Regions from separate parts of the Herminiimonas sp. NPDC097707 genome, predicted to be linked through region 2. Evidence: predicted binding sites of a transcription regulator. Region 2 holds the regulator's gene; each other region holds the start of a gene.
What was found. The regulator FNR, encoded in region 2, switches genes on or off when oxygen is low (the NO sensors DNR and NnrR bind a similar motif). The targets are predictions, from matches to a motif close to TTGATNNNNATCAA.

Region 1 (4,283 bases), on a different contig from region 2:
GTGTTCGGATTGAACGTCATGCACGAAACCTGATGCGCCGGGTTCGCTTCGTCGCCACGATAAATACCACCGTTGTTCATGATAATCACGGTTACTGGCAGGTTGTAACGAGTGATGGTTTCGATTTCCATACCGCTGAAACCAAATGCGCTATCGCCGCAAACTGCAACGACTGGCTTGCCGGTTTCCACTGCGGCTGCAACTGCCGAACCCATACCAACACCCATGACGCCCCAAGTACCGGTATCAACGCGTTTGCGTGGTTGATATTGATCGATAATCATACGTGCGTTGTCGAGTGCGTTTGCACCTTCGTTTACCAAGGTAACGTCCTGATGGTTTTTCAACACATCACGAATTGCGCCCAGCGAGTTGAAGTAGTTCATGACTGGTGTAGCGGTGGTCAGCTTGGTGCCCAGCTTCGCTTTGGAGCCGCTCGCACGTTCAGCAATAGCGTCCATCCATTCTGTTGGCTTGGCCATGCCCTTCAAGCCAGCGCGCAGTGCGTTGACGCAGGATTCAACGTCACCAACCAGCGGCGCCGCGATTGGGACGTTGCTGTCCATTTCGTTCGCCTGAATATCGATTTGCACGAATTTCTTCGCACCACCCCATGTCTTGCCTTTACCGTGGGCCAGCAACCAGTTCAGACGCGCGCCGATCAGCACGACAACGTCAGACTCTTGCAACACCATCGAACGCGCTGCAGCAGCGCATTGTGGATGGATATCGGAAACCAGACCCTTAGCCATCGACATTGGCGTAAATGGAATACCGGTTTCTTCGATCAACGCTTTGATATCTGCGTCGCATTGTGCGTAAGCAGCACCTTTACCGAGCAAGATCAATGGCTTTTTAGCGCCTTTGATCAATGCAACAGCGCGCGCAACAGCGTCTGGACCTGGGATCTGTGCTGGAGCCGGATCAACAGGAACGAACAGAGTTTTCGCGCCTTCTTCTGCACTCATCGTGGTGCTGAACAGACGTGCTGGGATATCCAGATACACGCCGCCTGGACGACCCGACAATGCTGTACGGATAGCGCGAACAACTGCTACGCCGATGTCTTCAGTACGGTTGATACGGAAAGAAGCTTTGCAATGCGGACGAGCGATGTTCAACTGGTCCATTTCTTCGTAATCGCCTTGTTGCAGATCGACGACTTCGCGTTCGCTGGAGCCGCTGATCAGGATCATCGGGAAGCAGTTGGTCGTGGCATTAGCCAAAGCGGTCAAACCATTCAGGAAGCCTGGCGCGGAAACGGTCACGCAAATACCTGGCTTCTTGGTCAGGTAACCGGCAACCGATGCCGCATAACCCGCATTTTGCTCATTACGGAAACTGAAGAACTTGTTCCCACGCGCTTGCCACATACGGCCGATCTCTGTGACAGGAATACCAAGCAAACCGTAGATGTTGGTAATACCGTTCATCTCCAGGGCTTCCATCAACAGATGGAAACCATCGGTCAGCTCTACGCCTTCTGTCGTCGCTTGAATGTCGTTTTTCATAATGGATTCTTCTCTTCGTTAATTTAGTCTGAGCAATTGCTCAGACCGTGGCGCGCTGGCGCTTTGCCAGCCCTTTTACTTGCAAGGCACCTCTAAAAATCAGATCGGGTGACTTTTAGAGATACCCTTAGATATGCGCTTTTACGCATATCTATCCAAGTGGGGGTATCATAGCGATGTGTCGGCGCCTCTATCATTGACCCCGGTCAATTTTCAACGCATGATATCCAAGTAGCTCTTCCCCTCTGATCCTTTTGTTACTTTATCAAAGTAAATGCCGACTGTAGATAATCATCCTGAGCGTAATGTCATTCGTGTTCAGCTCAAACAAAATGTCGTCTTGAAAGAGATGAGTGAAAGCGAGTGGGCCGAGCTTGAGCCGCACCTGCTCGTCGTGGATTGCCCTAAAGGCGACTTCCTGCTGCATCAGGGTGTGCATGAAATGGAGCAGTATTTCATACTCGATGGCATCCTGAAGCGAGTGGTTACCAACCAGCAAGCGAAGGAAATGATCTTGCGCTTCGCGGATGAACGCAGCATGGAGACAAGTTACGCCGCCTGGCGCTTAAAAACCCCAACCCCCTACAGTATTATCTGCGTGACAAAAGCCCGCGTAGTAAAGCTGCCGTTATTGCAATGGATTGCGTTCATGGAAAAACATGAGCATGTCAAACAGGCATTTGAATACGATGTCATGCATCTGATGAGTGAGATTATGGCACATACCATTACTCTGCATTTACTCGACGCGCCAGGCCGTGTGCAACGCTTTGTACGCAAACATTCGGATTTGTTCGATCGCATTCCCAAAAAAGAATTGGCTTCCTATCTGAATCTCTCTCCAGAGACGCTGAGCCGGCTAAAACATCAGGGAAAAATCTGACCCGGGAAAACCGCAGGTCAGACCCAAATCGCATTATCAGACTAGTATGCCCCGGATGAGTATAGTTTTGAATTTGCCATCAGGCGCAACTGATTGTCCACACTGACAACACCGGTTACGGCCGAGGCCACCCTCTCTGCTGCAATCAACTCATCCGCATGCAACACAATTCCGCTTAACACCACACGCCCGGCATTCGCCTCGATAGTGACTCTTACATCATGGCTGGCCGGATTACTCCGTAACGCAGCGCGCACATGCGTCTCAAGCGCCATGTTTTCAAGCACGGCTTGCGATGCTGCAGACTCCTGAAATTCAGGCCGACCCACCAGGCTCAAAATTTGCGATGCACAGCTTTCAATAGACAACCGATCGGTATTGAGCACCAGATCATATAAAATCGGATCGCCCCACTCCACCCCGAACTGCTGCTGCATGCGAGCGCTATGCGCCGCATCGCTACGACGAATTTCCGCCTCGGCAAAGTCGGCATCATCAGTTTCCAAATGCGCCATTAACCATTCAACCCGCTTGCTCATGGAGCGCGTGACTCGAACAGTCACCACATGCGGCACAGGCCTAAGCAGACAAGTCGCACCCCAGCCACGCAATATCACATTGCCCTTCCGCGCCAAATCAAAAACTTCTTCGGCCGTGTACAAAGCCATACTTTCGTCATCCGTCGTTATCCTGTCGACAAAACCAGCCTTCCCCTCCCGCAATCGGCGAATTACGCTTTTGCTCAAATCCATCTTTTCCGCAAGATGATCGATTATCTCGTGCTTCATCACAGCAAGATTCTGGGTTTTTGCCAAATGCACGGCAATATCCTTGGCGAGCGAGCCCATTTCCTGCGTCATTGCGATCACTGGCATAGCGGTTCCTTTAATTATGAATTGATGTTTTTAGCCCAAGACTGAAAGAAAAATATCGATATAGCACAATTCAAAGCCCTCAATCAGACCAACTTACCCTGCTAACGTTCCCGCATGGAAAAGAACAATGCCCCACAAGGCTAAAACCTTGCGGGGCATTGGATCACATCTTGAGGCCGTTGATTACAGCAACCCCTTGATCAGATTAGGCAAAAATCATTCTGCTGCACGGTGCTCTGCGAATTCATCCTTTTTAGGAGGGCGAACCAGTGCGATCACACGAGAAATCAGCGGCCAGAACAACATAATCAGCGCCAGAGCGGTAATGGTGCCAACCAGACCGTTCGAGAACATGACCGATACGTCACCTTGCGACGACAGCATCGCTTGGCGGAACGAATCTTCTGCATTACGACCCAGGACCAGCGCCAGAACCAATGGAGCCAACGGATAGTCCAGTTTCTTGAACAGATAGCCGACCACACCAAACACCAGCATCAACCAGATATCGAACATTGCATTATTAACGGTGTAAGCACCGATACCGCAAATTACGATAATCACCGGGGCAATGATCGAGAATGGAATACGCAAGATCGATGCAAACAGCGGGACTGTTGTCAGAACGACTACCAGGCCAACCAGGTTACCCAGATACATACTGGCGATCAGGCCCCAAACGAAGTCATGTTGCTCAGTGAACAACAATGGACCAGGTTGCAGACCCCAGATCAGCAGACCGCCGAGCAGAACAGCCGCTGTTGGCGAACCCGGAATACCCAGAGCCAACATAGGCAGCAACGCTGCAGTACCAGCAGCATGCGCTGCAGTTTCAGGAGCAACCACGCCCTCGAGTTCACCAGTACCGAACTTATGACCGTTCTTAGACATTTTCTTGGCCAGACCGTAAGACATGAACGATGCAGGTGTTGCACCGCCTGGGGTAATACCCATCCAGATACCAACCATGGCGCTGCGCAACGAAGTAACCCAGTATTGGGGCAGTTTTTTCCA
Region 2 (4,283 bases):
TTCATCACCGCACTGGCGCTGCGCACGCCGCTCAAACTCGACGTGATCCGTGATCGCGGTGCAATGGGCCGTGAAGTGGAAGACGGGATGATAGAAAATGTCTACCGTCTGCAGATCATGAACACTTCTGAATCTGCACATCGTTATCGCATCAGCGTGTACGGCATAGAATCGCTGCGCCTGGTTACACCGGATGAAGTCGATCTGGCTGCTACTGAAACACGCGCCGTACCGATACGCCTGCGTACCGATCAGGGGCAGGGCGAACCGGGTTCCAACAAAATTAGCGTGACGCTGCAGGCGGTGGATGACCGCCGTCTGCAAGTCACCGAAGATGCGGTATTTTTTGTGCCGCGCTGATACGCAAGAAAAGGAAAATACGATGGCACGCACAGCACCGCTACTGAACCAGACAGCAAATGAAGGACCCTGGTACAAACATCGCTGGCCGTGGCTGCTGATGCTGGGACCGTTCATCGTGGTCATCGCCGGAAGCATCACGATCTGGATTGCCGTTTCCAGGCAGGATGCACTGGTGGTCGACGATTACTACAAGCAGGGCAAGGCGATCAATCAGGATTTGCGGCGCGATCGTGTGGCCACTGATCTCGGTGTGCGCTTCAGCGCGCAGTACGATGCGTCCACCCGCATGCTGACGGGCAGCGTGGCGAATACGGCCAGACAAGCCACCGGCAACCTCAATATGCGGCTGATCCATGCAACCATTCCGGAAAAAGACCTCGTGCTGTTGCTGCAACCGGATCAAAACGGAAATTTTGCAGTAGCATTACCGGTGCTCGAGATGGGACGCTGGCAGGTTCTGGTCGAAAATGAACAGCGCGATTGGCGTCTGAACGCTCACTGGTCATGGCCGGCAGAACGCAAGATCGTGATTGAAGCAGATGAGGCAGAGAAAAAATAAAAGGGGAGCACACACAATGCGACGACTGTTGATGATCGTTCTATGGCCGTCTTTTCTCGCTGCGATTGTGGCGGAAGGCCTGTTTTTCTCTGTGTTCGATCCCTACCTGCTGACATTCAGCAGCAGCAAGGTCGCCTTGCAGCCGATGGCGGCTTATACGATAGGCTTCTTTGCCCTGTGGCTGTTCTGCGCGCTTTCCAGCTTTCTGACTCTTTATCTGAACGAAGAGCCGAAAAAAGCCGGATGACGCTATAGCAGTCTGGCGCTGCAATCAGCCGCAGGTTTCGGTGCCGGCGGCCATTGCCTTCAGAGTGACCGGATCGAGCAATTCGATTTCGCGGTTGCTCACTTTCAGCAAGCCCTGTTTCTTGAACTTGGACAGCAGGCGGCTGATGCTTTCTATCGTCAGGCCCAGATAGTTGCCGATATCCTCGCGCGACATGCGCAACTGGAAGCTGGTTGAAGAATAACCACGCGCCACGTAACGCGAAGCCAGATTGACCAGGAAGGCTGCGAAACGCTGTTCGGCGCGCATATTGCCGAGCAGGAGCATGACGCTTTGTTCGCGCGTGATTTCCTGACTCATCATGCGGTGGAAGTGGCGCAGCAGGATAGGCATGCTGCCAAACAATTCTTCCAGGCGCGGAAACGGAATCTCGCAGACTTCGCTGTCTTCCAGCGCAATCGCATCGCAATGATGACGATCGGTGCTGATGGCATCCATGCCCAGCAACTCTCCCGCCATCTGGAAGCCGGTGATCTGCTGTTCGCCGCCTGCATTGACCTGGTAAGTCTTGAAATGACCGATGCGCACCGCATACAGATTGGTAAACGGATCATCCATCCGATACAGATATCCATCGCGCGGCACCTTGCGACGACGGCCTATGATCTGGTCCAGCTTATCCATATCGTTTTCACCCAATCCCATCGGCAGGCACAACTGGTGCATGCTGCAGGTAGCGCAACTGGCGCGCACAGCGCTAACGGTGAGTGTCGGGCTAAGGTCAGGAGAGGGATTGCTCATGTCTTGGTCATGTATCTTAAAAGTAATGTGGCAAATACTTCATGGTTATATCCGTTGCAATCGGTTTGGCGATGTCTGCTACGGCTGTGCGTTTTCAAAACCGGTATAACGATCTGCGTTGATTACTTTTCTCAAACCAGCAGCAAGGGTAGTTTATCTTTAAGCTCCGCCCATTTTGCATGTTCGGGGAGAGGTTCCTTCTGCAGTCTGATACGTTTCCAGTCCGGATGCCGGGAAAGCGTCCGGTTCAATTCGACAAAATGTTGCTGCTCAGGCGAGATTTCCGCCGCATTAACGATCGCATTAACCGGGCATTCAGGCACACACACTGAACAATCTATGCACTCATCCGGATTAATCGCGAGAAAATTAGGGCCTTCGAAAAAGCAGTCCATCGGGCATACCGCCACGCAATCGGTATATTTGCATTGAATGCATGACTCGGTAACGACAAAAGGCATTTTCTCCATTCCATACGATGAGGCACAGACGACATTGTAACGTCAGCCAGACGAATAGCCGAATTTGTCATCGAATTTGCATGAGAAACAGGCTGTTAAAGCATGTTCACAATTGTTTTATTGACTTGCTTCATCCTGATATTTGGCAGATTGCACACTTTTCTCGTGCCGGCTTGTCCACGCAATCGACCGCAAGCGCGTTGAGCCTGCATATTCTGCGATTTTTAAAGAGAAAAGAATCGCATATTGAATTGCACAATATTCGCGCCTTCAGGCCAGGTCATCATGAGTAGAAGGTGTGAGCATGTTTGAATTGTTTTCCCCGCGCAAGGCCGATCGATCGCTGCTGGCGATCTCGCCCAATCGCTGGGACTGGGCCCTGTTGCCGCTGGTACTGATCGTGCTGCTCGCGGTGGCATTTGGCGCGGCGCAGATGAGCCGACCCTTCATGGTCGGCGAAGCAACGCCGATTTCGCTCGATCCAGCGTATCTGCCGTATTACCTGTTGCGCACCATTCTGCGCATGTTCATGGCGCTCGGGTTCTCATTGCTGTTCAGCTTTGTATTTGCCGCCATTGCCGCCAAATACCGAGCCGCCGAAAAAGTCATGATTCCGATGCTGGATATCCTGCAATCGGTGCCTATCCTCGGTTTTCAGGCCATTGCAATTGCGCCGTTCATCGCTTTCTTTCCCGGCAATCTGCTGGGCGTCGAGTGTGCAGCGATTTTCGCCATTTTTACTTCGCAAGCCTGGAATATGGCATTCAGCCTGTATCAGTCGATACGCACGGTGCCGTCCGAGCTCAATGAAGCAGCACGCGTTTTTCGACTGTCAGGCTGGCAGCGTTTCTGGCGCATGGAACTGCCTTATGCCATGCCGGGCCTGCTGTGGAACATGATGATGTCGATGTCGGGCGGCTGGTTTTTCCTGGTGGCGGCGGAAGCCATTTCGGTTGCCGGACAGGATATCAAGCTGCCCGGCATCGGCGCCTATATTGCGGTGGCGATCGAAGCCAGGGACCTGCAGGCGATTCTGTGGGCCATCGGTGCGATGCTGGCCGGGATTGTGCTGTACGACCAATTATTCTTTCGACCGCTGCTGGCATGGGCTGACAAATTTCGCTTCGAGGAATCGCAGGGCGATACGGCACAGCGTTCGTGGCTGCTGGATTGGGGACGGCGCAGTCGCTGGATGCGCGCCTTGTCGGATCGTGTCTGGAGCCTGTTGCGTCGCACGCTGGGCTGGTTCAGCCTGCAGCATGACGGCACCTCGCCGCAAACCAGCGCACGCGCCATCCACCCATGGTGGCCGCGCATCTGGAACGCGCTGATTCTGTTTGCAAGCTTGCTGGCCGTGTTCAAACTTGCGATGTTCATCCATAGCGATATCGGCCTGGCGGAAATATTGCACGTCGTGAAACTCGGCCTCATTACCTTGCTGCGTGTATTGCTGCTGATCGGACTGGCTTCGCTGATCTGGGTGCCGATTGCAGTCTGGATCGGCCTACGTCCGAAATATTCGCAACGCGTGCAGGGCGCGGCCCAGTTTCTGGCGGCATTCCCGGTCAATCTGATGTTTCCGCTGGTCGTGTATGTGCTGGTAAGCATGCAGCTCAATCCCAATATCTGGCTGAGTCCGCTGATGGTGTTCGGTACGCAGTGGTACATCCTGTTCAACGTTGTGGCCGGTGCGGCAACGATTCCAAACGAACTGCGGCTGGCATCCGACAATCTCGGCCTGAAAGGATGGCTGAAATGGAAACGCGTCTATTTGCCGGCAGTCTTCCCTTCTTATATAACGGGCGCCATCACTGCCAGCGGCGGCTCGTGGAATGCCAGCATCGTTGCAGAATATGTCACATGGGGCAAAACC
Region 3 (4,283 bases), 600 kb from region 2:
GCAGAGCAAGATGTTAATTTGGTCGTCGATGCACTGCATTTTGGCGATGAAGTGGCGACGGCATTCAAGGTGGGCGGCGATATGGTGCTGGGACCTAGAGTGCATATTGTCATTCATCAACATGGTATTGAAGATATCGATACGATCGATCACGATGTACCGGGCCGGACTTTGGCCGATTTGCCGCGATTTTAAGCGTTCGTCATCCGGCGGCGTCAACATGAATGAAGATGGGAAGTGTGTATGGGTGGGGATTTAACAACGGATGAATTTGATGCACTGGCGCAAATAGTTGCCGGCCCGCGACAGGGGCGGCCATCGGCTTGCGTGGCGCGCAATACCAAGCGCCTGACCGGTCTCAAATATATTGCGTATGCAAAAGACGGCAGCCTTTCCCTGACGGATAAAGGCAAGCAGACGCTGTTTGTCAAAGCCTGTATTGAAGGCTTGCGCGCTATTGCCAATGATACGCAGGCAGTGCTTAAATCCGACGTGGCAACCTTTTTGGGCAAGAAGGGTCATATTGTTGCGACCGAGGCGGGCGGCGGTTTCGAGATTACGCAAAAAGGCCGGGAGTGCCTGGCCGATATCGACAGCAATCGCAAGTAATTTTCGCAGGGCCTGCATGCGGCCGTGATCGTGCACAGAGCATTCGCTTTGCAAGATCATGTGTTCATGCAGGACGTAGTCATTATTTTCAAGCACCTAGCTGAAGGTGCTTTCAGTCGGTTTGGATAGGCGTAACTGATTTTCTGCTTTGTACAAGAGGGAAAGTTACATGAAATCTGATTCGCATTCACGGCAATACCTGCTGCGCGTTTCGCGAGCGGCAGGATACTTGCAGTCACTGCCTGTGCATACGGCGGCACATCTGTTTTCTGATCCCATGTAGACGCTCCTCTTGATACCTGTGTGTATCGGGATAGCGGCTGCTTGCAGTGTTTTATCCTTGCCCTGTCGGCGTTCAAATATGGGCACTCATCGTAATTGTTCAGATAGGGCGACAGCAATGAATGATCGAAACAATAATCTCGTTACCGGTTCCTTCCTCTCATCGAACACGGCAGAAGCCGGGCAGTCCGATGCGGCGCTACGCATTCTGAAACATCTATTGCGCAATTTTCCCGGTACGACCGGCGTACGCCTGCTGGCTGACAATCATATTGAAGTCAGCACACCCCAATTCACGCTGCTGATCAAGGATACGGTTGTCTTGCGCCGGCTGATATTCAGCCGCAGCCCATTGCCGCTGGCCGACGCCTACATCAACGGCTTGATCGATGTGGAGGGAGACCTGTACGCGGCGCTGGGATTGAAACAATATTTTCAGTCGTTTGATTTTTCACTGGCCGTGCGTTGGGCGCTGTTGCGCGACGCCTGGCGTTTGCCGGCCAAACCGAAAAGCCTGGCGGGCACGCCATTCGACGCTGGGGATTTTTCGCATCGCCATTCAAAAGGCAGCGACCAGGCAGCCATCGCGTTCCACTACGATGTATCGAACCTGTTTTATAAATTGTGGCTGGATAAGCAGATGGTCTACTCATGCGGCTACTTCGAATCGAAAGACGATACGCTGGAGCAGGCGCAGGCACACAAGCTCGATCATATTTGTCGCAAGTTGCGTCTGAAGGCCGGTGAACGCTTCCTTGATGTTGGTTGCGGCTGGGGAGCGATGGTGTGCTGGGCTGCGCGTCATTACGGCGTACGGGCGCATGGCATCACCCTGAGCCAGAAACAGTACGAGTATGGGCAGGCACGCATACAGGCGGAAGGCCTGGGCGATCTGGTGACAGTGGAGTTGCGCGATTATCGCGATCTGGAAGGCGAGGCGGTGTACGACAAGATTTCCAGCATAGGCATGTTTGAACATGTAGGGCTGGCAAATCTGCCGCTGTATAACGCCACCATCAAGCGTGTCTTACGACCCGGCGGGCTTTTTCTCAATCACGGAATTACGCATGACGAAGAAGGCTGGCAACGCACGATCGATACCGAATTCATCAATCGCTATGTATTCCCCGATGGCGAGCTGGATACGGTCAGCAATATTCAGCGCCGGATGGAAAAAGCAGGTTTTGAAATCCATGATGTAGAGGCGTTGCGTCCACACTATGCGCTCACACTCAGGCATTGGGTCAGCCGGCTGGAAGCGCACCGCGAAGAAGCGCTGGAATATGTCAGTGAATCGGCTTATCGCGTCTGGCGTTTGTATATGGCAGCCTGTGCATTGGAATTTGAAGCAGGCGGCACCGGCATTTACCAGATACTCGCGTCCCATCCGGGCGGCGCCGAGCCTGCTGTGCCTTTAACGCGCAAAGACATATATGCATAATTCGCGCATATTTTATTGACTATTCTTTGTGCTCATATCGTAGAGCTGCCTACTATTTGAGCAGTTGGATGATGATGATTTGATCAAGATCAAACTCTGGAAAAGTTGATGCGATACCTTGGTATCGTTCTAATCAACTTCGGAGTAAGCGTGAAAAAATCAGTATTGGCACTCGCATTATGTTCTTTGACAGCACTCAGTTCGCAAGCTTTTGCACAGCAAGTACAAGAAGGCCCTTGGTTGGTGCGCGTGCGTGCCGTCCATCTCGATCCAGCAAATAAATCCGATCCTGTCGGCGGTACTGGCGCAACGAATCGTTTGACCATCAATTCCAAAACCATGCCGGAGCTCGACATCAGTTATTTCTTCACGCCTCACTGGGCAGCAGAACTGATATTGACCTATCCGCAAAAACGCAAGGTATCGCTGGATGGCGCAGAAATTGGCACGTTCAAGAATTTGCCGCCGACGTTGCTGATGCAATACCATTTCACGCCGGGAAAAGCGATTAGTCCGTATGTCGGTGCAGGTATCAACTACACGCGTATTTCCAGCGTCAAACTGCTCAACGGCACTGCCCAACTGGAAAGCAGCAGTGTCGGCCTGGCATTGCAAGCCGGCGTCGATTTCAAGATCGATAAAAAATGGTCATTGAATCTGGATGTGAAAAAAGTACAGATCAGAAGTGACGTGAATACGGCTGCAGGCCAACTCAGCGCTGTGAAAATCGATCCGTGGCTGATCGGCGTGGGTGTTGGTTATCGCTTCTAAGAAGCGCGAAGAGCAATCTGAGGTTTGCTTTTCGCTATCTTTGTAGTGCGAAGGATAGCAAAGTAGAAATTGAAAAAGGGCTTACGTTCGCGCGTAAGCCCTTTTGTATTTTGCGACTCGGTTTCCGCATAGCCGTATCGGCTGATATTTTCTGTAAGATGCGTCTCAATCCAGTGAATTCTTATAGCTGTTCAGCAGTAATATGCAGGCAGTCTTGACGACGTTTGATCAGATCAAGGAATGATTAGTAATAATGACTGCTCGTATAGATACCTTTGTGGCACCGCCCTGTGTCGATGACATTGAAATCCTCTATCAGGATGAAGCGTTATTACTGATCAACAAGCCCAGCGGGCTGTTGTCTCTGTCGGGAAAAAATCCGCTCAATCTGGATTCGGTGCATTATCGTCTGGTGCAGCAGTTTCCGACGGCGCTGATGTTGCATCGACTTGATTTTGGTACTTCTGGTGTGTTGATTGTTGCCCTCAACAAAATAGTCGCGGCGAATATCAATCGACAATTTCAGATGCGTACTGTGGTCAAGACCTATCAGGCGGTGTTGGCTGGACGGATGGATTCAGATGCCGGTGACATCGAGCTGCCGATTGCCAAAGACCCGGCCAATTTCCCGAAACTAAAAATTTGTCTGACGACAGGCAAGACTGCCAGCAGCCATTTTCAGGTTCTGGATCGACAGAGCGGGCCGGACACTACTCGGGTAGTGTTCACGCCTCTTACAGGGCGTACCCATCAGTTGCGAATTCACAGCGCGGGTGTGGGGCATCCCATTCTGGGTTGCGACCTCTATGGCACGCCAGAGAGCCAGCAGATGGCCGACAGACTTCTGTTGCACGCCACTACCGTGGAGTTCGATCATCCAATCAGCGGCGAACGGTTTTACGGCCGCAGTGACTGTCCGTTTTGATTCTGGATAGGAGTAGCGTTGATTGGCGTCTCGATTGTGAGTTACGCGAGAATTTTTAATCGCACGACGATTTCGCAGGCGGACATTTCTTGTGAGACTACGCTTGCGCACCAAACGCGCAGCACAGGCTGAAGTGCAGTGGCGATGGAAGCAGACCGGGGAAATGCAAGTATGGAAGAGAAGTATTAGGCGCCACCTAATATCGAACTGATTTGGACAAAAGAAAAGGGCCTAGTTTTTCAACTAGGCCCTTCA

Region 1: the regulator FNR is predicted to act here: its motif matches at 1,708-1,721, upstream of oxc (oxalyl-CoA decarboxylase).
Region 3: the regulator FNR is predicted to act here: its motif matches at 2,412-2,425, upstream of ACIQW9_RS07235 (OmpW family protein).

Annotation. Positions count from the first base shown of each region.
Region 1 is NZ_JBIWCI010000002.1:128,961-133,243, forward strand. Features, by position in the region: gene oxc (oxalyl-CoA decarboxylase) at 1-1,511, opposite strand, end outside; gene ACIQW9_RS14055 (Crp/Fnr family transcriptional regulator) at 1,786-2,394, shown strand; gene ACIQW9_RS14060 (cytidylate kinase family protein) at 2,436-3,269, opposite strand; gene ACIQW9_RS14065 (tripartite tricarboxylate transporter permease) at 3,486-4,283, opposite strand, start outside.
Region 2 is NZ_JBIWCI010000001.1:900,607-904,889, forward strand. Features, by position in the region: gene ccoG (cytochrome c oxidase accessory protein CcoG) at 1-360, shown strand, start outside; gene ACIQW9_RS04220 (FixH family protein) at 383-922, shown strand; gene ACIQW9_RS04225 (hypothetical protein) at 939-1,169, shown strand; gene fnr (fumarate/nitrate reduction transcriptional regulator Fnr) at 1,194-1,949, opposite strand; gene fdxA (ferredoxin FdxA) at 2,081-2,410, opposite strand; gene ACIQW9_RS04240 (ABC transporter permease) at 2,715-4,283, shown strand, end outside.
Region 3 is NZ_JBIWCI010000001.1:1,498,639-1,502,921, reverse strand. Features, by position in the region: gene ACIQW9_RS07250 (hypothetical protein) at 1-195, shown strand, start outside; gene ACIQW9_RS07245 (hypothetical protein) at 244-609, shown strand; gene ACIQW9_RS07240 (class I SAM-dependent methyltransferase) at 1,010-2,332, shown strand; gene ACIQW9_RS07235 (OmpW family protein) at 2,483-3,103, shown strand; gene ACIQW9_RS07230 (RluA family pseudouridine synthase) at 3,357-4,028, shown strand.